Regions from separate parts of the Comamonas aquatilis genome, predicted to be linked through region 2. Evidence: riboswitches for the same ligand, from Rfam matches in the RefSeq annotation. Region 2 holds a riboswitch; each other region holds the start of a gene.
What was found. Region 2 has a riboswitch for cobalamin ahead of cobO (cob(I)yrinic acid a,c-diamide adenosyltransferase). Riboswitches for the same ligand answer to the same signal wherever they lie in the genome.

Region 1 (9,901 bases), on a different contig from region 2:
CATGGGCTTTGCGGGTCGCATAAGTAGACCTGGATGTCCGTGGCCAAGGTGAATTGCTTGTGGGCATGCATCTCGGTGCCCCGGTCCCAGGTCAGAGATTGGTAGAGCTCCTGTGGCAGCTTGCGGGCATGCTTGATGAGCGCGTTGACGACCGTCTGCGTGTCTTTTCCATCGAGCTTCACCAACATCACGTAGCGCGTTTGACGCCCGACCAACGTCGCAATCTGGCTGTTGCCACTGCCAAAGATCAGATCGCCTTCCCAATGCCCGGGCACTGCTCGGTCTTCAACGCACGCCGGACGTTCACGGATCGTGACTGCATCAGCGATCTGGCCATGGATTGCCGTCTTCTGCGTGTAGTGCCGTGAGCGGCGCATTCCGCGAGTACGTCTGAGGTGTTCCAACAGTTCCTTCTTCAAGGCGCCACGCGCTTGAATGAACAGACTGCGGTAGATAGTCTCGTGTGACACGTGGTGCCCCTCGTCACAAGGATAAGTCTGCTTGAGCCAACCAGCAATCTGCTCCGGTGACCACAGCATCCGTAACTTGTGGGCCACGGTTTGGGCCAATGCACGGTTCGCAACAAGTTTGCAGCACTTGGGGCGCCTCGCTCGGCCCCACGCAGCTGTATCTGCCTGGTTCGCCCGGTAGCTGTGGTGCCCACCATTGCGCTTGATCTCCCGGCTGATTGTCGATGGTGCTCGTCCCAGTCGTGCAGCGATGGCCCGAATCGAGGCCCCCGCCACGATGGCTCGCGAGATCTCTTCTCGTTTGGCCAGTGTCAATGTGGTTGTGGCCCGTGATCGTTGGACTGGACAGATTCCACCTGTCTCGGTCAGGATTCGATGGATCGAAGAGTGGGCGCGGTCAAAGAGCTTGCCGATCTCCTGCAACGTCCAGCCTTGCTTCCAGCGCACCCACATCAGAGCTTTCTGACTATCGGAATAGTAGATTCTGGGTCGCTGCTTCATTTGCAACACTCCTGTCGCCTAAGCGGTCGTTAGTGTGTTGCATAGACCGGTTGAATCCGCCGCGCAAGGGTAGATGAAAACGGCAGGCAGAGCATCGCGAAAAGCGTTATGAAAAGTGAGGTGCTGGTGAGAGGCTGGTGCTCGCAACTGTCTGGATCGTGATCAACAGGCAAGATGCTTGGGGTCGGCAAGCAAGATGTTTGTGCTGTGCGTATCTACGGCTATGCCTTGGCGCTTGCCGCCCGAGCGCTTATATATTTACTGATGTGATGTTGAACTGCATCGGCGCGCGTGAGTTGGGACGATGTGCAAACAGGCGTGTAGACAGACGGACAAAAGGCCTTGGATTTTCCAATCCAAGGCCTTGTCGTTTGGTCGGAGCGGCGGGATTCGAACTCGCGACCCTCTGCTCCCAAAGCAGATGCGCTACCAGGCTGCGCTACGCTCCGTAGCCTCTATTGTAATCGTAAAAAACGACTCGATTTTGAAATCACCGACTTTTTCATGAAGAGGCTGAAAGGGCTTAGCGTGAGCCGCCCGAAGGACCTGGGCCGCGGTTGGCCAAGTGACGGAAGGTGATACGGCCCTTGGTCAGATCGTAGGGCGACATCTCCAGCGACACTTTATCGCCCGCCAGAATGCGGATGTGGTGCTTGCGCATCTTGCCACCGGTGTAGGCGATCAGCTGATGACCATTTTCCAGGGTCACGCGAAAGCGGGAGTCGGGCAAGACTTCCGTCACGGAACCTTGCATTTCAATCAATTCTTCTTTGGCCATGATTTCAATCTCTTGGATAAATCGGTTGAGGCACTTGTTCGTTAGGGCCACGGTCAAAGGTCTGGCTTGCAAGATGCCAAGCCCACAAGGCGCGTGGTGGATGTGCTGCGCGCCACGCGCAGACTGAACAAAAAGCCGTTATTTCTCAATACAGGGACGCAGACTTAGCGTACACCTAAACCTGCTGATTGTAGCTTCTCAGGATTGGTCCTGCGATTCGCCAGGGCTGACCGTAGCGGCCAGGACACGGATCAAATCGGTCTGGGTGATGATGCCCACAAGCCTGTCCTTTGCATCGACCACCGGCAGATGGTGATGCCCAGCGGATGAGAACAGAGGCACCAGTTCCATGACCCGCTGCGTGGCGTAGGCCGTCTGTACTGTGTGCGCCATGAGGTCTTGCACGCTCTTTGCATCCTGGTGTCTGGACTTGCCCATGACCAGTGATTTGAGGCGCTGGCCCAGGCTTTGGGTATCCGGCACCTCCTGGCTGGCATTGCGCACAAAATCGGCGTTGGAGATGATGCCTATGACTTGCTGTTGCTCATTGACCACCGGCAGTGCCTTGATACGGTGCTCATGCATCAACGCCCAGGCCTCTTTGAGCGTAGCACTGGCTTGCACCGCAAACACGGGCTGGCTCATGATGTCTGCGCAGCGCAAATCTCCCAAGGTGCGCTGGAATGCAGCGCGGCCGGCCAGGTGCAGCAGTCCTTCCAGGTCGGCACGGCTGATGTCCAGCACCTGGTTGTAGTGCGCCAGTGCTGCGTTAAGGTCGGCATCAGTGAAGTGGCTGCCACCGGGCTGTTTGCGGTGACTATGCTGGGGATGAGGGTAGCGCTTGCCGGTGACCAGGGCATAGGCCACGGCGCAAGCCAGCAGCACCACGATGTTGAACAGAGTGGGAAACAACAGCATTCCCATGCCCGGTGCATGCTCCAGGACCACAAAAGAGGCCAGCCCCACGGCCGGTGGATGCAGACAGCGCAGCGGCACCATCAAGGTGACGGAAAGGCCTACGGCCAGGGCCAGAGCCAGGGCTTCGTCGGGAACAAAGTGCTCGCTCAGTGTGCCTACCAGCATGCAAAGCAGCGATCCCGCCAACACGGGCCAGGGCTGGGCAAGCGGGCTGGCAGGCATGCCGAAGACGAGTACGGCAGTAGCACCCATGGAAGAGACAATCCACACCGCATTGTCATGGCCGTCCCACCAACGGCTGATCAATGCCGTGATTAGCAGGCCCAGGGCCACGCCCACGGCCATGCGCAGACCTTCTGCCGCATTGGTGCCCACAGGAGAGGGCAGGAAATTGCGCAGCCACAGCAGCGCCGGTGCCATGTGCTCGGTCAGCAGGGGCTCGGCGGGTGCAGGATTTCGGGCCGCCGGAGAGGCCGGTTTTAGCGAGGGTGTGTCGGTTATGGAGGGCGGTACCTCCGGGGTTGCAGGTGCGGAGCGGGTGGGCTGCTGCGATGAATCAGGCATGGGCAGGCGTGCATGTTGATGGCATCAGCGGCTCATTGTGCGCCTGGTGCTGGCATTCGGCTGGTTTGGGGATTTGGCAGTAGCTCACGATCTGCTGTTTGAGGCGATGGGGAGTACACCGAATACAGCAGGCCGTGGCTTGGCTAGAATCCAGCTTCGATCTCTATAACTTTGATAGCAAAAATCCACTGTGTCTGAACGACTCGCCGTACTTTCCCAATATCTGTTGCCCAAGCAGGCGCTGACCGCTCTCATGGGTCGTTTGGCCCAGGCGCAGGCCGGTGGCTTGACCACATCCGTCATTCGCCGCTTTATTGCCCGTTACGGTGTGGACATGGGCGAAGCCGCCAATCCCGACCCTGCGGCCTATGCCACCTTCAACGAATTTTTCACGCGCGAACTCAAAGTTGGCGCACGGCCTCTGGCCCAGGCTGACTGGATTTGCCCTGTAGATGGTGCCATCAGCCAGTTCGGCCCCATCGAGGGCGAGCAGATTTTTCAGGCCAAAGGTCATCAATACAGTGCCACGGCGCTGGTGGGTGGCGATACAGCGCTGGCGCGCCAGTTCGACAACGGCAGCTTTGCCACGATCTACCTCAGCCCCAAGGATTACCACCGCATCCACATGCCTTGCGCCGGCCAGCTCAAGCGCATGATTTACGTGCCTGGCGAGCTGTTCTCGGTCAACCCCGCCACGGCGCGCGGAGTGCCCGGACTGTTTGCGCGCAATGAGCGTGTGGTCTGTGTGTTCGATACCGCGCACGGCCCCATGGTGCTGGTGCTGGTAGGTGCGACCATTGTGGGCAGCATGGCCACGGTCTGGCATGGCGTGGTCAACCCACCGCGCACGGGACATCTAAAGAGCTGGGATTACACCGGCGAGCAAGCCATTCATTTGGCCCAAGGCGAGGAGATGGGGCGCTTTCTGCTGGGCTCCACCGTGGTCTTGCTGTGGCCGCAAAGTGCGGGTTTGCAGTTCAACCCCGCATGGCAGCCGGCGGGCCCGGTGCGTTTGGGCCAGGTCATGGCAGATGCACAGGCAAAGATTCAATCTGCCATCGCCTGATCACTTGCATTGCCCATAAACGAAAAAGCCGTTGATGCTTCAAGCTTCAACGGCTTTTTGGGTTCAAGAGATGGCTGCGTGTTGCTAGCCCAGAAAGTGCAGCCTGAAATAGCAGGTTGCACAGGAATAAGGTGTCTGCAAACTCCACCGGACCGTCATCCTGAACCGGGGGTTCAGGGGGGCGAGGGCAGCCTGACGTTGGGTTCATCTGACGCGAGACGATCACGCTCATCAGGAAATTTACCAAGCCCGAGCTCATTGAGCATTGGTTCAAGGAAATATAAAGTCCGACAGGTCTGCAGACAGGAGTTATTTTACTTCGATTGATACTGCGTTTGCCACGAAGCGATGCATTTGTCGCAAGGATTGCGGGCTTTCACAAAAGCCTTGCATCGTCTTCTAAAGCTTTATCGAGCTTGAGCACCAGCTGCTCGGCCAGTTCCAGTTGGCGCTGTTGTTCAGCCTGCTGTTCCTGATTGAGCTGTTCGGTCTGGGTCGCGGCCTGCGTTTCAGCTGCGGCACCGCTCATATGTGTTTGTTGGGATGTCTGTTGGGCGTCGCGGTCCAGCACATCGAAAGCCATATTGAGTGCAGCCAGTACAGCTACACGCTCGCGAGAACGTACCTTGCCGCTGTCGCGGATGCCGGTCATGGCCTCATCCACGCGACGCACGGCTTCCAGCACGCGCTCTTGCTGACCTTCGGGGCAGGTCAGCATGTAGCTTTGCTGCAAAATTTGCACTTCGATCTGCTTCATGGGCGGGCGTCTGGTGGCAATGTCTGGGGAATCACTCGCCCTGGTTGGCGGGCAGGCGTTCGATCAGCGCGTCCACACGTGCGCGTGCAGCTTGCAGGCGCAGGCGCAGAGAGTCGCGCTCTTGGGTCAGGGCGGCAACTTGCTCGGTCAGCAGGGTGTTGGTGCGCTGAAGTTCTTCGTGGCGCACCATTAAACGTTCTACCCGCTCGGCAATGAGGTCAAGAGAAGTCTGGGGGATCATAGACTCGGCCATTGTAGGTCTTGCGGTCCGTAAATAAGTGCAGAAATCCGAGAGACTTTGTGCATGAAAGGCGGATGCAAGCTAAGTACACCTGAAACACGCGCGCATGGCTTTTCGGTTGGAGATTTTCCTCTACCAAAATCGTAGCGTGCAACACAGGTGCATAAAGCGCCAAATTCATTTATATAGTAAATAATCGTCAACGGGGTACTCTGATTGAAGGAGGCCGTGCAGTCAAAACTAATTAGAATGCGCCGCTGTTGGTGCTCGGAGTTGCTTTTCTGCGACCCCAGTTCAACGGGAAGCAGGGAGGTGAAGCCGCAAAGCGGTGCGATCCGTGCCTGCGCTGCCCCCGCAACGGTCAGCGAATAGATGCATGGCATCTCCTTTTCATCTTTGCCACTGGCGCTGCGCGTGCTGGGAAGGCTCGCAAAAGGACGTTTCGCTTAGCCCGGATACCGGCCAACGATGTGGATTGTCTGCCTTCAGCTGTGGGCACGTCTTTTTCCCAATTGCCAACGGGGAGGTTGGCGCCGGGTATCTATTGTTTTGTCGCTTCCCATGAGTTCGCAACACCAACCCCGATGCAAGACTGCATCCGTGGCCTCGCACGTGCACGCCAGCACGGCTTCCATTTTTCACCGTCCTTCCCTGGTGGCTGCTGCCATCAGCTGCATGTTGTCTGCGCCTGTGCTGGCTCAGCAAATCGCCTTGGCCGATACCGCAGCCATGGCCGAGACGGTGGTGACTGCCAACCGTATCGAACAGCCGCTGTCCGATCTGGTGGCGGATATGTCCATCGTGGACCGCGAGACCATCGAAACCAGTGGTGCGGCTGGCGTGGCCGATGTACTCTCGCGCCTGCCCGGTATCGAGATGGTGCGCAACGGCGGCCCTGGTGCCTCCACCAGCGTTTATTTGCGCGGAGCCGAGACCCGTTTTACGGCGGTCTATATCGACGGCGTGCGCGTCGATTCCCAATCGACCGGCGGCGCTTCCTGGCAGAACATTCCACTCGAGTCCATTGAGCGCATTGAAGTGTTGCGTGGCCCGGCGGCTGCCGTCTATGGTTCGGATGCGATTGGCGGCGTGGTGCAGATTTTCACCAAGCGGGGCGAGGGCAAGCCCAAGCCTTATATCGGCCTGGGCTGGGGCAGCCGCGGCACGGTGACGGCACAGACCGGCATCAGCGGCGGCCTCAATGGTTGGGATTACAGCCTGGGTGCATCGCATGCCAGCAGCAACGGCTTTAACGCCAAAACCTCGGCGGGCTTCAATCCAGATGCGGACGGCTATCGCAACAATGCCTTCAATGCCCGCATTGGCTACCAGATCTCGCCCAACCAGCGCGTGGAGGCCACAGCGCTGGAGAGTTACGTCAATTCCGGTTATGACGCGACCATATCAAAGAGTGCTCCTATTGCCGATGATCGCAGCATCAACAAGATGCAAACCCTGGGCCTGAACTGGCAAGCCAAGTGGAGCGATGTTTACAGCACCCGTTTGCAATACACACAGTCGCGCGATTACTACGCTACCAAGCCCTCGGTCTATGAAACCGACACGCGCTTGCACAACTATCTGTTCCAGAACGAATGGAAGCTGGGCGCCTCCACCCTGACTGCGGCGTTGGAGCGTCGTGAGGACAGCTTGGTCAACGGCAATATCGACCGCACGCGTTCGCAAAACGCCCTGGCTCTGGGCTACGGTCTGCGTGCCGGCAAGCACACGCTGCAACTCAATGCACGCCATGATCGCGATAGCGAGTTTGGCGGCAACACCACGGGCAGTGCCGCCTATGGCTATGAGTTCATGCCGAACTGGCGAGCCACGGCATCGGCGGGCACGGCTTTCCGCGCACCCACGCTGTATCAGCGCTTCAGCATGTATGGCGATTCCTCGCTGCAGCCCGAGAAGGGACGCAATGTGGAGCTGGGCCTGAAATGGGGGAAGGGCAGCAATAGTTTCTCGGCCACGGCCTATCGCAACAATCTCTCCAATCTCATCAACTATGTGAGCAACACCGGTGCATGCCCGGGCAATAACGGTCAGTTCGGCGGCTGCTATGCCAACGTGGCCAATGCCCGCTATAAAGGCATTACCCTGGCTGCCACCACCCGCGTGGGCGTGGTGAATCTGCAGGGCTCGGTGGACTTCCAGAATCCGCGCGATACGGACAAGGACTTGCAGCTGGCACGTCGCTCCAAGCGCCATGCCAGCCTTTCGGCCGACACCTTGGTGGCGGGCTGGAGGCTGGGTGCCCAGATGCAGACATCGGGAAAGCGCTTTGACGATGCGGCCAACAAGTTTGAGCTGGGCGGCTACACCTTGTGGCATCTGACGGCGCAAAAGGAGCTGACACGCAACTGGAGTCTGGTGGCACGCATCAACAACCTCACCGACAAGCGCTATGAGCTGGCCCGCACCTACGCCACAGAGGGCCGCAGCGGCTATGTGGGCGTGAAGTGGACGGCCAACTGAGCGGGCTTGCAGTCCTTATTGCTTTCATATGCTGAGCACCACCTCCTCGTCTGATGCAGCAGGGCAGCCTGTGCGCTGTCCTGCCTTGCTGATCACTGCCCCGGCCTCAGGCCAGGGCAAGACCACGCTGACTGCGGCCCTGGCGCGTTTGCATGCGCGCCAGGGCCGCAAGGTCAGGGTGTTCAAATGCGGGCCGGATTTTCTGGACCCTTACTGGCATGAACTGGCCACGGGTGCGCCTGTGCACTCGCTGGATCTGTGGATGACGGGTGAGGCCGATGTGCGTGAACGGCTGCACGCTGCGGCGCAGGAGGCCGATCTCATCCTCATCGAAGGCGTGATGGGCCTGTTTGACGGCAGCCCCAGCGCGGCAGATCTGGCGCGACTGCTGGGTCTGCCCATGCTGGCAGTGGTCGATGCGTCAGCCATGGCCGGCACCTTCGGCGCACTGGCCTATGGCTTGCAGCATTATCAAAGCGGCTTGCGCTGGGCGGGCTTTATGGCCAATCGCGTGGCGACCAGCCACCATGCCGATTTGCTGCGCCAGGGCCTGCGCGAGCCCGAGCTGTGGCAGGGCGCGTTGGCTGCCATCAGCCTGGGAGCGACAGGCCATGTCAAAGGCGCGGCGCTGTTGCCCGAGCGGCATCTGGGCCTGGTGGCTGCGCACGAGCTGCAGGATGCGCTGCAGCGCCTGGATGCAGCGGCCGATGCCCTGGCGCAAATTCCTCTGGGCCAACGACCATGGCACGCGGACGAAGTCGGCGACTCTGTGACCGGCAGCTGGCAAGACTGGGCCGTGGAGTTTTCGGCTCCCGAACCTGCTGACGCAGCTGCGCCGGCTTTGCAGCCCTGGTTGCAAGGCCGCACGATTGCCGTGGCGCGCGATGCCGCCTTTGCCTTTATCTACCCGGCCAACTTGGACTGTCTGCGCGCCATGGGGGCGCAGCTGGTATTTTTCTCTCCGCTGGCCGGTGATGATTTGCCCGCCTGCGATGCGCTGTGGCTGCCCGGCGGCTACCCCGAGCTGCATGCCAAAACCCTGGCCAGCAACACCGGCCTGCGCCAAAGTCTTGCGCAGCACCTGGCGGCGGCCAAGCCCGTCTGGGCAGAATGCGGCGGTATGCTTGCCCTGTGCCAGTCGGTGGTCGGCCATGATGGCGCCGAGCAGGAGCTGTGGGATTTGCTGCCTGGCAAGGTCATCATGCAAAAGCGCCTGGCCGGCCTGGGCATGCAGCAGTTGCAAATCGATGAAACCGTCATGCGCGGCCACACGTTTCACTACAGCCGGCTGGAGACCGCCATGCATGAGGTGGCGCGTACCAGCCGCCCGCGCACGGCCGTACAGGCCGATCGCGGTGAGGCCGTGTACCGCCATGGCAGCGTGCATGCCAGCTATTTCCACGCTTGGTTTGCTTCGGCTCCCCAGCTGATTGCCGAGTGGCTGGGCGCCAACGTTTGAGTATTGAAATCATGAGTCAGTCCTGCACCATTGCCATGCCCCGCAGCCAGTTGCTGATGGGCGGCCAGAAAAGTGGCAAATCCCGCCGCGCCGAGCTGCTGGCGCGCCAGTGGCTGGCGGGTGCCAGCGGGCGCGAGGCCGTGCTGGTGGCCACCGGCCAGCCCTGGGATGCGGAAATGCGCGAACGCATTGCCCGCCACCAGCGCGACCGCGCCGAACGGGTGCCGGGCATGACCACGCTGGAAGAACCTCGCGAACTGGCCCGCGTGCTGGCCGAGCACAGCGCACCGCAGCGCATGCTGGTCATCGACTGCCTGACGCTGTGGCTGACCAACTGGCTGATGCCTGCCGAAACTGAAGAATCTCAGTCAAAAACGGCTCAAGACCAGGACTGGAATGCGCAGATTGCTCATTTTTTGATAGAGCTTGAAGCGGCCAAAGGTCCGGTGATTCTGGTCGGCAACGAGATCGGCCTGGGCGTGATTCCCATGGGCGCCGAGGTGCGGGCCTTTGTGGATGCGCTGGGCGTGCTCAACCAGCAAGTGGCAGCGCATTGTGAAACCGTGACCTTTATGTGCGCCGGCCTGCCCATGGCCGTGAAAGGCCCCCAGCCATGAGCTTGCCGAGAAAGCCAAACAGCGGCTGGCTTGCCGCACGGCTGATGCC
Region 2 (9,901 bases):
GTAAAGAACACCCCCTGAGTCGCTCCCGCGCCTTCCCCCTCAAGGGGGACGACACCCTCGCGTCGGGGCGGCCCTAGCTCGGTGTCTCCCGCGAAAGGGGGCTCCAAGCGAAATGGATGTACTTGAATAGGTCGAAAGAATTTGTCATGAACTTCACACACACCGAAGACCGCCGCATGCTGGTGGACAGCCTGAACCGCTTTGTTGCCGAGCAGTACGGTATCGAGCATCGCAACCAGCTGGCTTATGGCGCGCAAGGACATAGCCCCGAGCTGTATGCGCAATTTGCCGAGCTGGGCACGATTGGTGCATTGTTTCCCGAAGAAGCGGGCGGCTTTGGCGGCTCTGGCTTTGATATCAGCGTGGTGTTTGAAGCCCTGGGCCGCGGCCTGGTGGCCGAACCCCTGCTGGGCGCACTGGTCGTGGGCCAGGCCCTGATTGCTGCAGGTACGGAATCGCAAAAGCAAAAGCTTGATGACATCATTGCCGGCGGCGTGATGGCCGCGCTGGCGCACGATGAGCCGGGCAGCCACTATGAGCTGAACAATGTCAAAGCCACTGCGGCCAAGACGGCCGCTGGCTGGGTGCTCAACGGTGCCAAGAGCGTGGTGGCCTTTGGCGAAAAGGCCGATCTGCTGCTGGTTTCGGCCCGCACCGCAGGCGCTCAGTTTGACGAAGCCGGTATCAGCCTGTTCCTGGTGGACGGCAATGCCGCCGGTCTGGCCAAGCGCGGCTACAGCCGCATGGAAGGCGGCCGTGCCGCCGAACTGACTTTTGATAACGTGCAGCTGAGCGGCGATGCCTTGCTGGGCGCCGAAGGCCATGGCTACGCCGTGCTGGAGCAGGTGCAAGGCTTTGCGCTGCTGGCGTTGGCTGCCGAGGCACTGGGTGCCATGGATGTGGCCAAACAGCACACGCTGGAGTATCTGCAGACCCGCAAGCAGTTTGGCGTAGCCATCGGCACCTTCCAGGCGCTGCAGCATCGCATGGCCGACCTGTTGCTGGAAGTGGAGCAGGTGCGTTCCACCGTGGTCAACGCTGCGGACGCCATCGACAACGCCGAAGGCGTGGAGCGCGCCAAGATGCTGTCTGCCGCCAAGTACACCGTGGGCTATGTGGGCGCGATGGTGGCCGAGGAGTGCATTCAGATGCATGGCGGTATCGGCATGACCTGGGAGCTGCCACTGGCGCATTACGCCAAGCGTCTGGTCATGATCGATCACCAGTTTGGTGACGAGGACCATCATCTGGCCCGCTTCATCGCCCTGGGTCAGAGCGCCTGATCGACCCGGAACCCGCCTTGTATTGGGCGTAGGCTTGAGGATGACCGGAGCCTTGCCTGTTGCCAGGCTCCGGTGTTCCAGAGACAGAGATTGGAGAACAGCAAAATGAGCAGCCAACAAGAATCGCCGGACGACATGGACTTCCCGCTGGAAGGCGTGCGTGTACTGGATTTGTCGCGCGTGTTTGCCGGCCCTTTGTGCGGCCAGGTGTTGGCCGACTTTGGTGCCGAAGTGATCAAGGTGGAGCACCCCAAGCGCGGCGATGACACCCGCGACTGGGGCAACCGCGTCGGCAAGACCGAAACCACGTACTACAACAGCATGAACCGCAACAAGCGGTCCATCACGCTGGATCTGCAAAGCGCAGAGGCTATCCAGATCATCTATGACCTGCTGCCCCAGTTTGATGTGGTGATTCACAACTTCAAGCACGGCGGCGCGGACAAGCTGGGCCTGGGCTATGACAAGCTCCAATCCATCAAGCCCGATCTGATTTATTGCAGCGTGGCCGGCTACAGCAGCGAGACCCCCGAAGCCAAGCGTCCCGGTTACGACCTGGTGATTCAGGCCGAAGCCGGCCTGATGGCCATCAACGGCGAAGAAGGTGCTCCGCCGCTGAAGTTCGGTATGGCCGTGGTGGACATGATGACCGGCATGTATGCTGCACAAGCCGTGCTGGCTGCGCTCTATCGCAAAAGTCGCACCGGTCGCGGCCGCAAGATCGAGATGGCGCTGTATGACTGCGGTCTGACCATCAACGGCTACCATGCGCTCGATGCCATGCTGCTGGGCCGTGATACCCGTCGCTATGGCAACGGCCATCCTTCCATCGTGCCTTACGGTCTGTTTGATGCTGCCGACGGTGCGCTGATCATTGCCGTGGGCAATAACAGCCAGTTCGATGCCTTCTGTCGTACCGTCATCGAGCGTCCCGATATTGTGGAAGACCCCCGTTTCGCCACCAATGTCGAACGTGCCAAGCACCGCGATCTGATCTTGCCGATCTTGACGCAAATCATTGGCTCCAAGCCACGAAAGCAATTGCTGGAGCGCATGCACGCTGCCGGCATTCCCTGCGGCGAAGCGGCCGGCCTGCATGAGGCCTTGACCAGCGAACGCACCCGCCAGTCCGGTATGTTGCACCCCATGCCTCACCCCGTGGCCGGGCAGACCTGGGTGTTCTCGCCGCCTTACCGTCTGGACGGTCAGTTGCTGCCCATTCGCCACACACCGCCCGTCCTGGGTGAAGCCACGCGTGAAGTGTTGCAGCAGTTGCTGGCCATGAGTGACGAGCAACTGCAGGATTTGCAGCAGCGCGGCGTGCTGAGCATGCCCGAGATTTCTGCTGCAACCGCCTGATTCGGCTTTCTTTCGTCAGGCAACAGGTACCCGAGAGTGTCTGCTGCCTGCCTCTCGCCCCTTTCAAATAAACAGAGCTTGTTATGAAAATTCTGGTTCCAGTCAAGCGCGTGGTGGACTACAACGTCAAGGTCCGCGTCAAATCGGACGGCACGGGTGTAGACATCGCCAACGTCAAGATGAGCATGAACCCCTTTGACGAAATCGCCGTCGAAGAAGCCGTGCGCCTCAAAGAAAAAGGCGTGGTGACGGAAGTCATCGCCGTCTCCTGTGGTGTGACCCAGTGCCAGGAAACCCTGCGCACGGCCCTGGCCATCGGTGCCGACCGTGCCATCCTGGTGGAAACCGATGTCGAACTGCAGCCCCTGGCCGTGGCCAAGCTGCTCAAGGCGCTGGTGGACAAGGAGCAGCCCGGTCTGGTGATCCTGGGCAAGCAAGCCATTGATGGCGACAACAACCAGACCGGCCAGATGCTGGCAGCACTGGCTGACCTGCCCCAGGCCACTTTCGCCTCCAAGGTGGAAGTTGCTGGCGACAAGGTCAGCGTCAGCCGTGAAGTCGACGGTGGTCTGGAGACTCTGTCTCTGTCCACTCCCGCCGTCATCACCACCGACCTGCGCCTGAACGAGCCCCGCTACGTCACCTTGCCCAACATCATGAAGGCCAAGAAAAAGCAGCTCGACACCTTCAAGCCTGAAGACCTGGGTGTGGACGTGGCTCCTCGCCTCAAGACCCTGAAGGTGGCCGAGCCCGCCAAGCGCGGTGCCGGTGTCAAGGTGGCCGATGTGGCCGCTCTGGTCGACAAGTTGAAGAACGAAGCGAAGGTCATTTGAACCCCCTGAGCCGCTTCGCGTCTTCCCCCGAGGGGGACGACACCTTCGGGTCGGGGCGGCCCTTCCTCGGTGTCCCGCACCTTGCCCGCGCCAGACGCATCGGTCACAGCTGATGTGGGCACCCTGAAACATTCAAGAGAAAGACGACTGAAATGACTGCTCTCGTTATTGCAGAACACGACAACGCTTCGATCAAGCCAGCGACCCTGAACACCGTGACTGCCGCCGCAGCCTGCGGCGGTGATGTGCACGTGTTGGTCGCCGGTGACAACGCCGCCGCGGCAGCAGCTGCTGCTGCCCAGATCGCCGGTGTCTCCAAGGTCATCCACGCCGATGGCGCCAGCCTCAAGGACGGCCTGGCAGAGAACGTGGCCGCCCAGGTGCTGGCCATCGCATCGAGCTACAGCCACATCCTGTTCCCCTCGACAGCTGCCGGCAAGAACGTGGCCCCCCGCGTGGCCGCCAAGCTGGACGTAGCCCAGATCAGCGACATCACCAAGGTCGATGCGCCCGACACCTTCGAGCGTCCCATCTACGCCGGCAACGCCATTGCCACCGTGCAGTCCAGCGATGCCGTCAAGGTCATCACCGTGCGCACCACCGGCTTTGACGCTGCTGCGGCCACCGGTGGTTCTGCTGCTGTGGAAACCGTGGCTGCTGCAGCTGACTCCGGCAAGAGCGCTTTTGTGGGCCGCGAAGTCACCAAGAGCGAACGTCCAGAACTGACGGCTGCCAAGATCATCGTCTCCGGCGGTCGCGCTCTGGGCTCGGCCGAGAAGTTCACCGAAGTCATGTCGCCCCTGGCCGACAAGCTCGGCGCCGCCATCGGTGCCAGCCGTGCTGCCGTCGATGCGGGCTATGCCCCCAATGACCTGCAAGTGGGCCAGACCGGCAAGATCGTCGCGCCTCAGCTGTATATCGCCTGCGGCATCTCGGGCGCCATCCAGCACTTGGCCGGCATGAAGGACTCCAAGGTGATCGTGGCGATCAACAAGGACCCCGAAGCCCCGATCTTCTCGGTGGCCGACTACGGCCTGGAGGCCGATCTGTTCACGGCAGTGCCGGAACTGGTCAACGCCAAGTAAGGTATTTTTGCGGGCAAGAGCCAGTGTCTTGAAAAAAGATGGGGCGGACCAGATCGGTCGCACCCGTGCCATTGCCCCGATCTCTGCAAGTTTCTGGCGCAGCCTACCCACGGCATGCTCCGGGAGCTTGTTACACACCCAAGGAGACATATGTCCAACGCATTTTCAAGACGCGCGTTTCTGCAGGCCACCACGGCCGGCACGGCAGCTGCAGCGCTTGCCAGCCCGACCTGGGCTGGCGGCGCCTGGCCGAACAAGCCGATTCGCATCATCGTGCCCTATACCGCCGGCGGCTTTACCGACCAGATGGCGCGCCTGCTGCAAGTGGGCCTGCAAAAGGCTCTGGGTCAGCCCATCATTGTGGAAAATAAGCCAGGTGCCAACAGCATCATCGGTGTTGACCAGCTGGCCAAGGCTGCGCCCGATGGCTATACCTTCGGCGTCGTCATTGCCGCCTATTCGGCCAATCCATCGCTTTATGCCAAGCTGCCTTACAGCCCCAAAGATTTGACGGGCGTGTCGCTGATGGGCATATCGCCGCTGGTGGCGGCTGTGGCTGCCAATGCGCCATTCAAGACGACGGCCGAGTTGATTTCCTATGCCAAGACTCATCCCGGTAAGGTCAGTTTTGGTTCGTCGGGTGCGGGCTCTGCCGCACACCTGACTTCGGAGTTGATGCGCCTATTGACCAAGACCGACATGGTGCATGTGCCTTACAAGGGCGCATCGCCAGCGCTGGCCGATCTCATGGGCGGACAGATTCCGCTGTTTCTCGATCCGCCTCCCAATCTGATCCAGCCAGCCAAGGCCGGTCGCATCCGGCTGATTGGCGTGGCCAGCGAAAAACGCTTGCCGATATTGCCGGATGTGCCCACGTTTGCCGAGCAGGGCATTCCCGGTCTGGTGGGCAGTACCTGGGCCGCCATGCTGGCACCTGCTGGCGTGCCCAAGGACATCATTCAGCGTATGTCCAAGGAAGTGGCGCGTATCGTGCGCAGCGAGGAAATCCGCACCCGTATGGAAGCCAGTATGGGGACCTTTGCCGAAGGCGGAACGCCAGAAGAGTGCAATGCCTTTATTGCGGCGGAAACCAGCAAATGGGGCAAGGTCGTGCGCGAGGCCAAGGTCAGCCTGGACTGATTGAGTTTGGCGGTAGCGCCAAGCGGTTTCTTGTGCGCTACCAAGGGCCTGCTTGCCGCCGCTAGGCCGGGCGCATCGTTTCAGACGCGTCTGGCTGGCGGCCGGTCGGGCCATATTCGGCGATTGAAGAAATGAACTCGAAACACATCGAGGACACTTCTATAATTGATAACTTGCGATCAGGAGACTTGGCCTTGCTTGAGGCCAGTTGAAACGGGAAGTCCGGTGCGTTGAAGTTGCCTTCGACCATTCCGGCGCAGCCCCCGCTGCTGTAAACCTGACAGCCACACGTTGATACCACTGGGTCTTGGAACCCGGGAAGGTGTGTGTGCTGGATGACGGTGAGCCAGAATACCGACCTGTTCGTTCTCGGTCTTGTTCCACGGGGTGTGGTTGTTAGCGGGTCATGGTGTGTCTGCAGCATTGCTGCGCGGCATCGCTTTTCCCGGCTGTCGTTCTCCCTTGGGAATGGGTTTTATCGCCATTTCGCTCGGGGAGAGCATGGACGAACAGTTCATTCACGCACATGCGCAAAGCATGCTGCAGAAAAAAGCCAGCGTGCACGCTGCCATTGCCCGCTCGTCTGATGAGCGCGGCATTGTGCTGCTTGTGACTGGGCCTGGCAAAGGCAAGTCAACCTCCGCTTTCGGCATGTTGTACCGCGCCCTGGGTCACGGCATGCGTACCGGCCTGGTGCAGTTCATCACCGGCACCCATACCTCGGGCGAGATCACTTTTTTGCATCAGCTAGGCTGGATGGGACAGGGCGCACCGGCGCCTGTGGACTATCACGCCATGGCAACGGGCTGCACCTGGAACAGCACGGACTGGAGCCGTGACAAACAGGCTGCAGACCTGGCCTGGCAGCAAGCTCTGCGCATGCTTGGAGATGACCAGTTGAGCCTGGTGGTACTCGATGAGCTGAGCTTCATGCTCAAGTACCGTTACCTGAAGGTCGAGCAGGTGGTCGCGGCCATTGCCGCGCGCCCTGCAGGCATGAGCGTGGTGATCACCGGACGCGATGCGCCGCAGGAGCTTTATGCGCTGGCCGACACGGTCAGCGAGATCGCCGATGTCAAACATGCGTTCCGCCAAGGTGTCAAGGCACAGCCCGGGGTGGATTACTGATGCGCAGTCTGCTGCTTGCTGCGCTGATGGCTGCGACCTGCATGGCGCCCGCCTGGGCTCAATTGGCCCGGGCTCAGTTGGCCGGGCCGCGTCTGATGTCCACCAATATCTGTGCCGATGTTCTGGCCCTGAGTCTGGCCGATCCTGCGCAAATCATTTCCCTGTCGCGTCAGAGCCAGGATGCGAAGCGCTTTTCCATGGTCGCCAAGGCGCGTCAGTTTGCCGCCAATGAGGCTTCTGCCGAAGATGTTCTACACCTCAAGCCTGATGTGGTGCTGGCTTCGCGGCGCTGGAATGCCAGGCACCAGCAGGAGCTGCTCAAGCAGTATGGCGTGCGCATCGTCACGGTGCCGTTTCCTACGGACTGGCAGGCGATCCTGGACAGCACGCTCAAGATGGGCAAGGCCATAGGGCGCGACGCCGCGGCCAAGGAACTGGTGCAGAACGTGCAGGCGCGCCTGGCAAAGCTGCAGGCCAGCTCACGCCCGTTGAACGCTCTGTATCTGCGCCCCAATGGCGGAAGTGCCGGCACGCAAACCCATGTCGATGCGGTGCTGACGGCAGCCGGCTTGCGCAACCACGCCACGGTCTTGGGCCTCAAAGGCTGGGGGCGCCTTGATATGGAGCGCATCTTGATGAACCCGCCCGATGTGTTCATCACGCCCTCAATGGTCAACGACACCGCATATGCCAAATCTGCCTTGAGCCGTCATCCGCAAATGAAGGCTCTGCTGTCGCGCATCCCCGTGGTCACGCTTACCGAAAACGATTGGGGCTGCAGCAACTGGCAGCTGATTGAAGCCGCTGAAGCCGTTGCAGCCCAGCTGGATGCTTTGGGCCTGAGCGCCGCAGCCGCCAAAGGTGCTCCGGTATGAGCGCCAAGCAGCAAGATTTTCGCCAGCAGGCCTGGGCGCTGAATCTGGTCTTGCTTTTGGCTTTGACGGCTTTGGCTGCCGTGTCGCTGGGCATAGGTTCGGTCTCCGTCGGTGTTGCAGATTGGTGGAGTGCCGTGTCGCAGCCGCAAGAAGCCACGGAGCTGGCGCTGCGTCACCGCGCCATTCTGGAGCAGGTGCGGCTGCCGCGTGTGTTGCTGGCCATCGTGGTCGGCATGTCGCTGGGCACGGCGGGCGCGGCACTGCAAGGTCTGTTGCGCAACCCTTTGGCCGAGCCCGGTTTGCTGGGGGTCAGCTCCAGCGCCGGCCTGGGCGCTGTTTTGTGCATTTATTTCGGTCTATGGCACTGGAATGCTTGGTTGCTGCCCGTGGTCGCCATGGGAGCTGCCGGTCTGTCTACCCTGGTGCTCTACCGTATTGCCAGCCAGGGGGCCAGCAATCTGACCTTGATTCTGGCCGGCGTTGCGCTCTCTTCGCTGACGGCTGCGCTGACATCGCTGGCCATCAATCTGGCGCCTACGCCCACCGACATGCAGGACATCGTGCTGTGGTTGATGGGCTCGCTGGCCGATCGCAGCTTTGACGAGTTGCGCCTGTGCCTGCCTTTCATCGCGCTGGGCCTGGCTTTGTTGGCCTTCAGTGCCCGCCAGCTGGATGCCTTGACGCTGGGCGAGGACGAAGCGCGCAGCGTGGGAGTGAATCTGCCCCGGCTGCGGGCCCAGATCATCGTGGGTACGGCGCTTTGCGTGGGGGCCAGCGTGGCCGTCACGGGCACGATTGGTTTTATTGGCCTGGTCGTGCCGCATCTGTTTCGCTCTGCCGTGGGCTACAAGCCTTCGCGCCTGATGCTGCCCAGCGCCTTGGGCGGCGCCGCCTTGCTGCTGGCTGCCGACATTGCGCTGCGCCTGCTCAGCGGTCGTGTTGAGCTGATGCTGGGCGTGGTGACGGCCTTGATGGGCGCGCCCTTTTTTCTGTATCTGGTGCTGCGCGAGCGCTGGAGGACACGCTGATGCAAGTGTTATCCGTGGATTCTTTGCGCGTGGGTCTTGCCGGCAGGGATTGCGTGCATGGACTCTCGTTTGAGGTTCGCGCCGGTGAGCTGTTTGCGCTGATAGGCCCCAATGGCGCGGGCAAGAGCACGGCTTTGCGGGCCATGGCCCAGCTCTTGCCCCACCAGGGAACGGTACGTCTGGACGGCGAGGACTTGGAGCGGCTTTCCGCCGCCCAGCGAGCCAGGCGCATTGCCTATCTGGCGCAAGGTGACCAAGTGGTCTGGCCGCTCAAGGTGCGCGATTTTGTGGCACTGGGGCGTTTGCCGCACCAGCGCGGCTGGGCCAGAAACTCTCAGACGCAAGAGGATGCTCAGGCGGTTGACGGAGCGCTGGATGCCATGCACCTGAGCGGCATGCAGCAGCGCAATCTGGATCAGCTCTCGGGCGGAGAGCGCGCCCGGGCGCGTCTGGCCCGGGCATTGGCCGTGCAGGCGCCTCTGTTGCTGGCCGACGAACCCGTGGCGGCGCTGGATCCCTATCACCAGCTCAGTGTGATGGAGCTGCTGCGCGCCCAGTGCAATGCCGGTAGCGCCGTGGTGGTGGTCTTGCACGACCTGACCTTGGCCAGCCGCTTTTGCAACCGTGTGCTTTTGCTCAATCAAGGCCGGATCACGGCCTGCGGCGAGCCGCGCAAAGTCTTGACGCCCGCACATCTGCAACAGGTCTACCAGGTACAGGCCATGCATGGCGAGCACGAGAGCCAGGGCTATGTCGTGCCCTGGAGCTGCAGGCCCAGCACCTGAGCGCCGCTGCGCAACAGCGGCATTTGTGAGAACTTAGTTTTTTGGAGTAGAGCTATGAACAGCAGCAAGAAAATCCCCGCCACCATCGTGACCGGCTTTTTGGGCAGCGGCAAAACCACGTTGCTGCGCCATATTCTGGAGAATGCCAACGGCCGCCGCATTGCCGTGATCGTCAATGAATTTGGCGAGCTGGGCATTGACGGCGATATTTTGCGCAGCTGCGGCATTGGCTGCGACGACGATGGTGTCGAGCAGGGTGGCCAGCTGTATGAACTGGCCAATGGCTGCCTGTGCTGCACGGTGCAGGAAGAGTTCTACCCCGTGATGCGCCAGCTGATAGAGCGCCGTGACGAGATTGATCACATCCTGATCGAGACCAGCGGTC
Region 3 (9,901 bases), on a different contig from region 2:
TGTGCGGCACCATCAGGCCGACAAAACCTATGGGCCCGGTGAGCGCCACCAGCACGCCGGTGATCAACGAGACCAGTACGAACAGCCAGCGCCGTATGCGCGTGGTGTCCACGCCCAGCGTGGCCGAGGTTTCCTCGCCGGCGAGCAAGGCATTGAGCGCACGGGCTTGCACCAGCAGCAAAGCCATGCCCAGCAGCAGCAGGGCGGCAGGCAGGCCCAGCTCGTCCCAGCGGGTGCCGGCCAGGCTGCCCAGCGTCCAGGCCAGCACCGAGTTGGCCAGCTCGCGCTGATCGGAGGTCAGCACCATGAGGCTGGTCACGCCGCCCAGGCAGTAGGCAATGGCCACACCGCCCAGAATCAGGCGTGACGCCAGCAAACGCCCTCCGGCATGGGCCAGCACATATACCGCCACGCAGGCGGCCAGGGCGCCGCTGAAGGCGCCCATGGGCAGGGCCAGCTCGCCCGCAAAAGCCAGCGCGCCGGAGGCCAGCACCGTGACCGCGCCTACCGTGGCACCGGAGGACACGCCCAGCAGATAGGGGTCGGCCAAGGGGTTGCGCACCATGGCCTGCATGGCCACGCCCACCAGCGCCAGGCCGGCCCCGGCCAGGGCCGCCAGCAGCACGCGCGGCATGCGGATGCGCCAGACGATCTGGTGCTGGGAATGGCTCCAGGTGCCGGGCGCCATGTCCAGCCCCAGCTGCAGGCCGATTTCGTGAGCCGTGATCTGCCAGGCATGCAGCGGCGCGATGCGCACCGGGCCCAGCGTGATGGCCAGCGTCAGGCTCAGGGCCAGCAGCAGCAGCAAGGCGGCCAGCCACCAGGCCAGGTGGCGGCGCTGTAGCTGAAATGCCAGATGGTGGGAGGAATAGTGGCTCATCTCAGGCTTGTATCGGGCTCGGGAGCCGCCACTCGTTCGGGGTGCAGACTGTGGGCCAGCGTGCGCACGCCGGCCACATTGCGGGGGCCGGGGGTGGCTGCGGCAAAGTCCAGCAGCACGAAGTTGCGTTCGCGTATGGCGGTGAGGTGGGCCAGCTCGGGCTTGTTCAGCAGAAACTGCTTTTTGCCATCGGGTGTGGGTCTGTCGTTGTTCACGATGACAATCCAGTCCGGATTGCGCTCGATCACGTCCTCCCAGTTGCCCCGCGTCCAACTGCTGGGCAGGTCCGCAAAGATGTTGCGGCCGCCGGCCGCTTCGATCATGGCGTGGGGCATGGCATAGCGGCCTGCGGTGACCGGGATGTCGGTGCCGCTGTCGTAGAGGAAAACCGAGGGCTGTCTGGCCATGCCCTGCAAGGCCTGGGCGATCTGCTCCAGCTCGGCGCGCTGGCCGTTCACCAGGGCTTGTGCCTGTGCGTCGATGCGGAAAATGCGGCCCAGATGGAGCAGGTCGTCGAAAGTGTCTTGCAGCGATACGCGCTCACGCGCGACCTTGCGTATGCAGGACTCGGTCAGCACATAGCTGGCAATGCCCAGCTCCTGCAATTGCTGCGGAGTGATCTGGCCATCGCGAAAACCATAGGACCAGCCGCTGAAGACAAAGTCCGGCTGGGCATTCAGCAGGGTTTCCAGATTCATGTTCTGGTTAGACAGATCGGGCACCCGGGCCAGCTGCGCCTGCATGGCTGGCGGCAGGCGCTGGATGTCGCGCAGGCCGCCATAGCCCACCAGACGGTCGGCCAGTCCCAGTGCCAGAAACATCTCGGTAATGTTGATGCCGTGGGTGACAGCGCGCTGCGGCACGCGGTCATAGCTCACGGGCTGGCCGCAGACCGGCACCGTGACCGGGGCCACGCTGACGGCCGCCTGGTCCGGCGGCGTCTCTTGCCGCTGCGAGCAGGCCGCAAGCAAAGCGCAGGCCAGGGCCAAGCCCGTGGCGAGGGTCAGGCGAGAGGGGAATACCTTCTTCAAAAATGGAAGCTGACAGCGCATGTGTATTCTCGTTTTCAATGGGTTTTATGCATGAAGTTGAGGAATTTCATGCGCTGCTAGCTATGGCTTTTGCTACTGCGTTCAGAACGTGAATTCGGCCGTCAGATCAAGACGACGTCCCTCGCCCGGATAGGCCTGAGAAGCCCTGGCGTTCGACACCGCCGAGTAGGTATAGAGCTTGTCGCCGAGATTGCGCACCGTCAGGCGGTAGGTGCTGCCGGGCTGGGGGCGCCAGCTCAAAGCCGCATCCCAGACGGTGTAGCCGCCGCTGACGGCCGTATTGGCGTTGTCGGCAAAGCGGCTGCCCACGGCGCGCGCGCCCAGCGATGCCTGCCAGCGGCCGATGCTGCTGTGGGTGGTGTAGTGGGTCCACAGATTGGCGGTGTTGCGCGCCACGTTGCTGGGGCGATTGCCGGAGCGGTCAGCGCCGCCGGCTTCGATCAACTGGTCGTATTTGGCATCGACAAAGGCGTAATTGCCTTCCAGGCGCCAGCTGGGCGACAGGCGCAGCACCGTGCTCAGCTCCAGGCCTTGCGAATGCTGCTTGCCGCCTTGCACCGACAGCAGGCTGTTGTTCGGATCGCGGGTGATGATGTCTTTCTTCTCGATGCGGTAGGCCGCCGCCGTCCACTCGCCCAGACCTTGGCCGAACTGCTGCTTCATGCCGACTTCGATCTGGCGCGCCGTGGTCAGCTTGTAATCGCGATTGGCCAGGTTCAGCGTCAGCACATTGGTGACAGGGTCATGGCCTTGGGAGACCTGGCCGTACAAGCTGGTCTGCGCATTGAGCTTGTGCGTCAGGCCCAGGCGCCAGGCGGTGCCGCCCAAGTTCTTGCCAAACGAGCCGGTTCCGATCAGGTCGTTCCTGTTGAAGTCCGTCAGGTCGCGGCGTATGCCGGCCAGCAGCAGCCAGCGCTCGCTGAGCGTCCAGGCGTCTTCGGCGTAGAAGTCATGCGTGGTGGCTGCCGTGGTAAAGCGCGGGATCATGGCGCTGGTGTTGTCCCAGCCGTGATAGGTGGCATTCACGGGCATCGTGGTGGAGTAGTCAAAGCCGGACGAGGCATAGCCGAATTTGGCTCGGCTCACTTCCCAGCCCACAACCAGCTGGTGGGCGCCGGCCTTGAGCTTGGATTCCAGGCGGTTGCCGGCCTGCTCCAGATCGTGTGTCAGCTCGATATAGTCGCTGCGGGTGATGGTCTGGGCCGCCGGGTTGTAGCGGTAGGCCTCGATATTGCGCCAGTAGCGGTCGGCCTTGAAGTGATAGAGCTCGTTGCTCACGCTCAGCTCATCGTTGATCTGGTACTGCGCCCGGGCGCGCACGCGCTTGTCCTTGATGCGGATGGTGCTGTCGTCGGTGTTGAAGTTGCGGCCCAGCAGCTCGGGCACGATGGCGCCGTTCAAGGTGGGCGTGCCGAAGTAGCGGGCGGGCTTTTCGTCGCTGACATCGGCCAGCAGCTCCACGCGCAGCGCGGCCGTGGGTTGCCAGCGCAGCGTGCTCATCAGCTTGCCGCCGCTGGCGCGGCTCATATCGTGCTCGCCGTTGGTGTAGTGACCATAGGCGTCCACCCGGTAGCTCAGGGTCTCGCTGAGTGCGCCACCCATGCCCAGGCCCAGCTTGGCCGAACCATGCGAGCCGGCACCGAGCAGTACCTCGCGCACCGTCTCGCGCGTGGGCTGCTTGCGCACCACATTGGCCGTGGCTCCCACGGTACCCGAGCCATAGACGATGGAAGCTGGTCCCCGCAGCACTTCCACCCGCTCATAGCCCCAGCTGTTGGCGGGGTAGGGTGTGGTCGACGAGGCCACGCCCAGGCGCACGCCGTCCTCGGCAATGCCCACGGAGTTGGTGCCGGTGAAGCCGCGCGTGCTGAAGGACAGGCTGTTGTAGCTGGTGGCCGACAGCGGCGTCATGCCCACGGTGCGGCCGATGATGTCGGCCATGCGCGAGTCGCCGCGCTCCTGCCAGGTATCGCTGTTCACATGGTCCAGGCTGGCAGGAAGGTCGAGTGTGGCAATGCCGGTCCGGCTGCCGGAGGTGGAAGGCAGGGACAGACCCAGTGCGCCTTCGGGCGATGCCGTGACATGGACGGCGGGCAAGGTGATGGCGGCTTCGGACGCGGGCGTGTCGGCATCGCTGGCCAGGGCCGGTGTGGCGGACAGCGCGCTCAGGCAGGTCAGGAATGCCGCAGCAGCGATGGGATGGAGAGAAGGGGCTCTGGCTGCAAAGTCAGGGTGGTTCATGGAGGTCAACAAAGTGCTGACCATCTGCCTGCAGGTGACATGCCCAGGCCTTGCTGCAGCGCTTTTTGACCGCCGGGCAGGGAAGCAGCCACTTCTGCTCCCCGCAGACGGTCGTTGCAAATACCGCACGCCGGGGGCTTCCCCAGGGGCACGGTGCTCAACAGGCCGGTATCCGGGCTCGCAGATGGCGTGATGCCTGCCATTTCACCTTCCCAATGTCGCCGCGCACCTCGCTGGGAGGCCACGTAGGACATCAGTGGTTTGCCCCTGGGGGCGTGGAAATGGTTTATCTGCTGACCGTTGCGGGGGCAGCCAGGGATTTTCACCCTGTTCCCGTTGAACCCGTGGCCTAAGCCTGGGCACCTGTTGTCGCAATGAAGGGCTGGCAGCGGCCATGCATGGCCAGCCGGTCAACCCGCTTCAAAACGGGCGCAGTATAACGTGTTGGCCTTGTGGCTATACGCAGCTGCGCTCGCCGTCATTCAATCGGCAGGTTCGTCGTCCAGCGCGGCGTCTGCAGCCTTGCCCACGCCTTTGCCCACGATTTTGACCGTGCCAATCGCCGCATCGGCGGCCAGGCCCACAGCCCCTGCTGTGATGCTTACGGCCGTGCCCGCCACGGCCACCACGGCGCAGCCAGACAGGGATAGCAGGCATAAAAAAGCCCCTGCAAGCCATGGCCTGCAGGAGCTCGACAAAGCACGCCCCAGCGAGGAGACACCGAGCCAGAGCCTAAGGCGGCCCCGCCGCCTCGCGGCGAAGGTGTCGTCCCCCTTGGGGGAAGGCGCAAAGCGCCTCAGGGGGGATGGCATCAGTGAATCCGCATGCCGGGAGCGGCACCAGGGAAAGGTTCCAGCACATAGATGCCGGGGTTTGCCTTTTCGTCGGCATGGCTGGCGGCCAGTACCATGCCTTCGGACAGGCCGAACTTCATCTTGCGCGGGGCCAGATTGGCCACCATCACGGTCAGCTTGCCTTGCAGCTGCTCGGGGTTGTACATGCTGCTGATGCCGCTGAACACATTGCGGGTTTTGGGCTGGCCGTTCTCGTCCTTTTCGCCCACATCCAGCGTCAGTTGCAGCAGCTTGGTCGAGCCTTCCACGCTCTTGCATTCGAGAATCTTGGCAATGCGCAGATCGACTTTGGCAAAGTCGTCGATGCTGATGGTTTCGGCCAGCGGCTCGCCGCCCGGGGCGTTGGGGTCGATCACGGGTTCGGCCTTCTTGGCCGCCTTTTTCTCGGCCTTTGCCGGAGCGGCAGCAGGAGCGGCCTGACCTGCGGGAGCTTCAAACAGCGCTTCCAGCTGCTTGGGGTCGACGCGCTGCATCAAATGCTTGTACTCGCCGATCTGGTGGCCTTCTCCCAGAGGCTTGGCCACATCGCCAAAGCTTTCGGGCGGCACGATCAGGAAGTTGGACACTTCGGCGGCCACGCTGGGCAAAATGGGCTGCAGATAAATGGTCAGGATGCGGAAGGCTTCGATGCAGGTCGTGCACACATCGTGCAGGCGCGCTTCCATGCCTTCCTTCTTGGCCAGCTCCCAGGGCTTGTTGGCGTCCACATAGCTGTTGACGCGATCGCACAGCAGCATGATCTCGCGCGCGGCGCGGGCCGTGTCGCGGGCCTCGTAGGCGGCGACGATGGCTGTCTGCTGTTCGCGCAGCGCCGCCAGCAGGGTCTGGCCGTCTTCGCTGATCTGGGTCAGCTTGCCGCCAAAACGCTTGGTGAGGAAACCGGCGGCGCGCGAAGCGATGTTCACGTACTTGCCGATCAGATCGGAGTTGACGCGCAGCATGAAGTCTTCGGGGTTGAAGTCGATATCTTCGTTCTTGCCGTTGAGCTTGGCGCCCAGGTAGTAGCGTAGCCACTCGGGGTTCATTTGCAGCGACAGATACTTGAGCGGATCCAAGCCCGTACCGCGGCTCTTGCTCATCTTTTCGCCGTTGTTCACGGTCATGAAGCCGTGCACGCAGATCTTGGTCGGCGTCTTGCGGCCGCTGAACTTCAGCATGGCCGGCCAGAACAGCGTGTGGAAGGTGATGATGTCCTTGCCGATGAAGTGGTACTGCTCCAGATCGGGGTCGGCCATATAGGCGTCAAAGTTCTCGCCACGGCGGGTCAGCAATTCCTTGAGCGATGCCAGATAGCCCACGGGCGCATCCAGCCAGACATAGAAGTACTTGCCCGGCGCATCGGGAATCTCGATGCCGAAGTAAGGCGCATCGCGCGAGATGTCCCAGTCACCCAGGCCTTCGCTGGTCGTGCCATCGGGGTTGGTGCGCACGCCAAACCATTCCTTGATCTTGGCGGCCACTTCGGGCTGCACATGCTTGCCGTCCTGGGTCCACTCGGTCAGGAACTCCACGCAGCGCGGGTCCGAGAGCTTGAAGAAGAAATGCTCCGAGCTCTTGAGCACGGGCTTGGCACCCGACAGGGCCGAGAAGGGGTTGATCAGATCAGTGGGCGCATAGACCGAGCTGCAGACTTCGCAGTTGTCACCGTACTGGTCCTTGGCGTGGCAGCGCGGGCACTCGCCCTTGATGAAACGGTCGGGCAGGAACATGTTCTTTTCGGGGTCGAAGAACTGTTCGATGGTGCGGGTTTCGATGAAACCGGCGGCCTTGAGGTCGCGGTAAATCTGCTTGGACAGCTCGTGGTTTTCCGGGCTGTCGGTATTGCTCCAGTTGTCGAAGGCGATATGAAAACCGTCGAGGTACTGCTTGCGGCCGGCGGCAATGTCGGCCACGAACTGCTGGGGTGTCTTGCCGGCTTTTTCGGCGGCAATCATGATGGGCGCGCCGTGGGCATCGTCGGCACCGACGAAGTTGACCGCATTGCCCTGCATTCGCTGCGCACGCACCCAGGTGTCGGCCTGGATGTATTCCATGATGTGGCCGATGTGGAAGTTGCCGTTGGCGTACGGCAGGGCGGTGGTAACGAAGAGTTTGCGTGCGGTCATGAGGGAACAGCTTTCACAGAGAGCCTGCCATTTTAGGAGGCCTTGGCACCGGGGCGCGGCAGCGGGTCTTGGTGTGACTCGCCGGTTGGATCGATTGCTATTTAATTGATAGCTTTGGGTGCATTATGCATATGTGCTTGAGGCTTTATTTATCTGAAATCATTCAGATCCGGTTGTCGTAGAGTCTTATCGCTCTGACGGGCCTTTGTGGCGATACATGTCCTGATCGGCCAGCTTGAGCAGGCTTTGCGCATCCTGAGCATCACGCGGGTACAGGGCCTGGCCCACGGAAATGCCCACGGTCACGCTTTCGCCCTCGGGAATACCTTGCAGCTTGGTCAGCGGCTGTTCCAGCGAGGCTTGCATCTTGGCGCGCACGGCTTGCACCTGCTCCTCGTCGCTGACGCCGCGCAAAATGATGACGAACTCGTCGCCGCCCAGGCGGGCGATCACATCATCCTCGCGCAGCAATTGACGCAGGCGCAACGTGACTTCGGTCAGGGCCAGATCGCCGTTGTCGTGGCCCCAGCGGTCGTTCAGGGGCTTGAAACGGTTCAGGTCCACAAACAGCAGGGCAAACGGGGCAGCGCTGGTCTGTCCTGCGCTGGGGCGGGTGAGGGTGGCCAGAATGTGTTGCAGCGCGCTGCGGTTGCTGGCGCCGGTCAGCGGGTCGGTAAACAGGCTGTTGCGCATGCGCTGGAAGTTGTCGGCCAGCTCGCCAATTTCGTCGCGGCGTTGCAGCGCAATCGGGGTGTCGATTTCGCCCTGGCCCACGCGGCGCACGGCACGGGTGAGCGATCGCATGTCATTGGCCACCGTGCCAAAGATGCGTGTGCCTATCAGCGTGGCCACGATCAACGCGACCAGACCCAGGCCCGAACACCATGGCCATATGGCGGTAAACGCCGGCCAGAATGTCCTGGTGCGGCACGGCCACCACGGCCGTCCATTCAAGGCCGGCGCTGTCTGTCACGCGGCGATAGGCGATGCGGATCTGGTGGTGCTGGCCATCGTCGAGCAAGGCGGTGCGCGGCTGTGTTCCAGCTTCGGCGCTATGGGGCAGCGTTTTGATTTCTTCATAGACGGCCAGCGTGAGGGAGTCGCCGCTGTTGGCTGCGGTCATGCGCTCGAGCCTGCCGTCGGCTGTGGCCCGGGTGTTGGCCAGGCCCGACGCGGCAATCAGCTCCCCGCCCGGCTCCATGATGAAGGCGCGGCCGTTGGGTGTGAGTTGCAGCTGGCTGACAAAGGTATTGAGCGCGGCGAGCGATACATCGGTGGCCACCACGCCTTCGAACTGGCCTGAGGCCGACAGCACGCGCCGCGCGCGGGTGATAACTAGATCCTTGATGCCAAAGTCGATATAGACCGGAGTCCAGATAGGGGCCGGCGTCTTCTGGGCCAGCTGATACCAGGGGCGCTGGCGCGGGTCGAACAGCTTGGTTTCGGTGGATTCAAAGACAGGATGGGCGTTGATGCCGTCGAGGCGGTAGTAGCTGCGCATTTCCTCGGCATAGGTTTTCAGGCGCAACTGTGCCTGCGTGCTGTCCAGGCGCTTGAGGCCCATGCCCTGTCCGGCCTGGTTGCCGTAGTACACATAATCGTTGGGCGGGTTGTGCAGCGAGGTGGCAATCCACAGACGGGTCTGCAAGGCCTGCAGCTCGTCACGAATATCGGAGGTGGCGTGCATGCCCTGGGGAAAGGTCGCCTCCAGCACGGCGGCGGAGCCATGCATATGCCGGTCAATGGCCTGGGCAATGCGTTCGGCTTTTTCCTCCATCACCTGCTCGGACAGCGTGGCCACCGTCTGGCTGCCGGTCCAGTACCAGAGCATGCCCAGCGCCGAGGTGAGCAGGGCGATCAGAACCACAAAGGGCAGGATCAGGGAGAGCTTGAGCGAGGTCGAGCCGCGCGCTTTGGAAGGAGCAGGTGTGGGCGATGGAGTCACTGAGCGGACGGTTGGCTGGCCCTTTGAAGGGCGCGTGGAAGATGGATGCTAAAGAATATCTTACTTGCTCAAAGGGTTTTGTTACAAGTCGGTGTGCGCAGCCTGCTTCTCCCAGCCCATGAAGACGGCAATCTCGTCGCGCCGCGCCAGTGCATCCTTGCGGCCCAGGGCCAGCAGCTCGCGGGTATAGCCTTGCTCGAACAGCAGATAGCTGGCCAGGGCGCCATCGCGCTGTGTGCTGCCGTTGCCGCGCACGCCCAGCGTGTTCAGTAGCACGCGCACGGAGCGAGGCAGCTTGTCGATATGGCGCACGGCAATAGCGTCGATGGGCTGTGTCGGCGTGATGGCCAGCAGCTCCACGGGCTTCAGGCGGCTGTGTATGCGCTCGGCAGGCGAGATCAGGGCCAGCGTCTGGTTGATGCGCTCGGCACGCTCTATGTCCACGGCCAGCGTGTCCAGAAAAATGCTGGACAGTGCGTGACCCGCCACCTGGGCCAGCGAGGGATAGCTGGCGTCCGGCAAAGGCCCTTTGGGCGCGGGTTCGCGCCTGCGCCCCGCACCCACGACCAGAATTTTCTCGGCCCCCAGGTGAATGGCCGGGGCCAGCGGCGCCGTCTGGCGCATGGAGCCGTCGCCAAAGTATTCCAGGCGTCCGTCCAGGGGCAGGGCGATGGCAGGAAAGATAAAGGGCAGGGCCGAGGACGCCAGCAAATGTGCTTGGGTCAGCTGGGTCTGAACGGCTTTGCGCTGGTCGCGCACCCAGGGGTCCAGTCCATTGCCGGTTTGAAAGAAGGTGATGTGCTGCCCGCTGCTATAGCTGGAGG

Region 1: it holds a riboswitch for cobalamin, as region 2 does, so the genes downstream of both, ACNAZA_RS08220 (TonB-dependent receptor domain-containing protein) here and cobO (cob(I)yrinic acid a,c-diamide adenosyltransferase) in region 2, are expected to answer to the same signal.
Region 3: it holds a riboswitch for cobalamin, as region 2 does, so the genes downstream of both, ACNAZA_RS14405 (TonB-dependent receptor) here and cobO (cob(I)yrinic acid a,c-diamide adenosyltransferase) in region 2, are expected to answer to the same signal.

Annotation. Positions count from the first base shown of each region.
Region 1 covers NZ_CBCSIW010000004.1:286,467-296,367, forward strand. Annotated here, with positions in the region: gene ACNAZA_RS08185 (IS30 family transposase) at 1-971, opposite strand, end outside; tRNA gene ACNAZA_RS08190 (tRNA-Pro) at 1,344-1,420, opposite strand; gene infA (translation initiation factor IF-1) at 1,495-1,749, opposite strand; gene ACNAZA_RS08200 (HPP family protein) at 1,948-3,231, opposite strand; gene asd (archaetidylserine decarboxylase) at 3,422-4,297, shown strand; gene ACNAZA_RS08210 (cell division protein ZapA) at 4,674-5,054, opposite strand; gene ACNAZA_RS08215 (DUF904 domain-containing protein) at 5,086-5,295, opposite strand; cobalamin riboswitch at 5,540-5,776, shown strand; gene ACNAZA_RS08220 (TonB-dependent receptor domain-containing protein) at 5,857-7,776, shown strand; gene ACNAZA_RS08225 (cobyrinate a,c-diamide synthase) at 7,805-9,235, shown strand; gene ACNAZA_RS08230 (bifunctional adenosylcobinamide kinase/adenosylcobinamide-phosphate guanylyltransferase) at 9,271-9,852, shown strand; gene ACNAZA_RS08235 (ABC transporter substrate-binding protein) at 9,849-9,901, shown strand, end outside.
Region 2 covers NZ_CBCSIW010000005.1:221,784-231,684, forward strand. Annotated here, with positions in the region: gene ACNAZA_RS09455 (acyl-CoA dehydrogenase family protein) at 1-4, shown strand, start outside; gene ACNAZA_RS09460 (acyl-CoA dehydrogenase family protein) at 147-1,283, shown strand; gene ACNAZA_RS09465 (CaiB/BaiF CoA transferase family protein) at 1,389-2,642, shown strand; gene ACNAZA_RS09470 (electron transfer flavoprotein subunit beta/FixA family protein) at 2,726-3,475, shown strand; gene ACNAZA_RS09475 (electron transfer flavoprotein subunit alpha/FixB family protein) at 3,628-4,560, shown strand; gene ACNAZA_RS09480 (tripartite tricarboxylate transporter substrate binding protein) at 4,711-5,700, shown strand; cobalamin riboswitch at 5,865-6,077, shown strand; gene cobO (cob(I)yrinic acid a,c-diamide adenosyltransferase) at 6,202-6,828, shown strand; gene ACNAZA_RS09490 (ABC transporter substrate-binding protein) at 6,828-7,703, shown strand; gene ACNAZA_RS09495 (FecCD family ABC transporter permease) at 7,700-8,731, shown strand; gene ACNAZA_RS09500 (ABC transporter ATP-binding protein) at 8,731-9,516, shown strand; gene cobW (cobalamin biosynthesis protein CobW) at 9,571-9,901, shown strand, end outside.
Region 3 covers NZ_CBCSIW010000012.1:28,069-37,969, forward strand. Annotated here, with positions in the region: gene ACNAZA_RS14395 (FecCD family ABC transporter permease) at 1-880, opposite strand, end outside; gene ACNAZA_RS14400 (ABC transporter substrate-binding protein) at 877-1,932, opposite strand; gene ACNAZA_RS14405 (TonB-dependent receptor) at 2,014-4,173, opposite strand; cobalamin riboswitch at 4,320-4,555, opposite strand; gene ACNAZA_RS14410 (hypothetical protein) at 4,656-4,871, opposite strand; gene metG (methionine--tRNA ligase) at 4,985-7,132, opposite strand; gene ACNAZA_RS14420 (GGDEF domain-containing protein) at 7,319-7,984, opposite strand; gene ACNAZA_RS14425 (cache domain-containing protein) at 7,938-9,077, opposite strand; gene ACNAZA_RS14430 (patatin-like phospholipase family protein) at 9,159-9,901, opposite strand, start outside.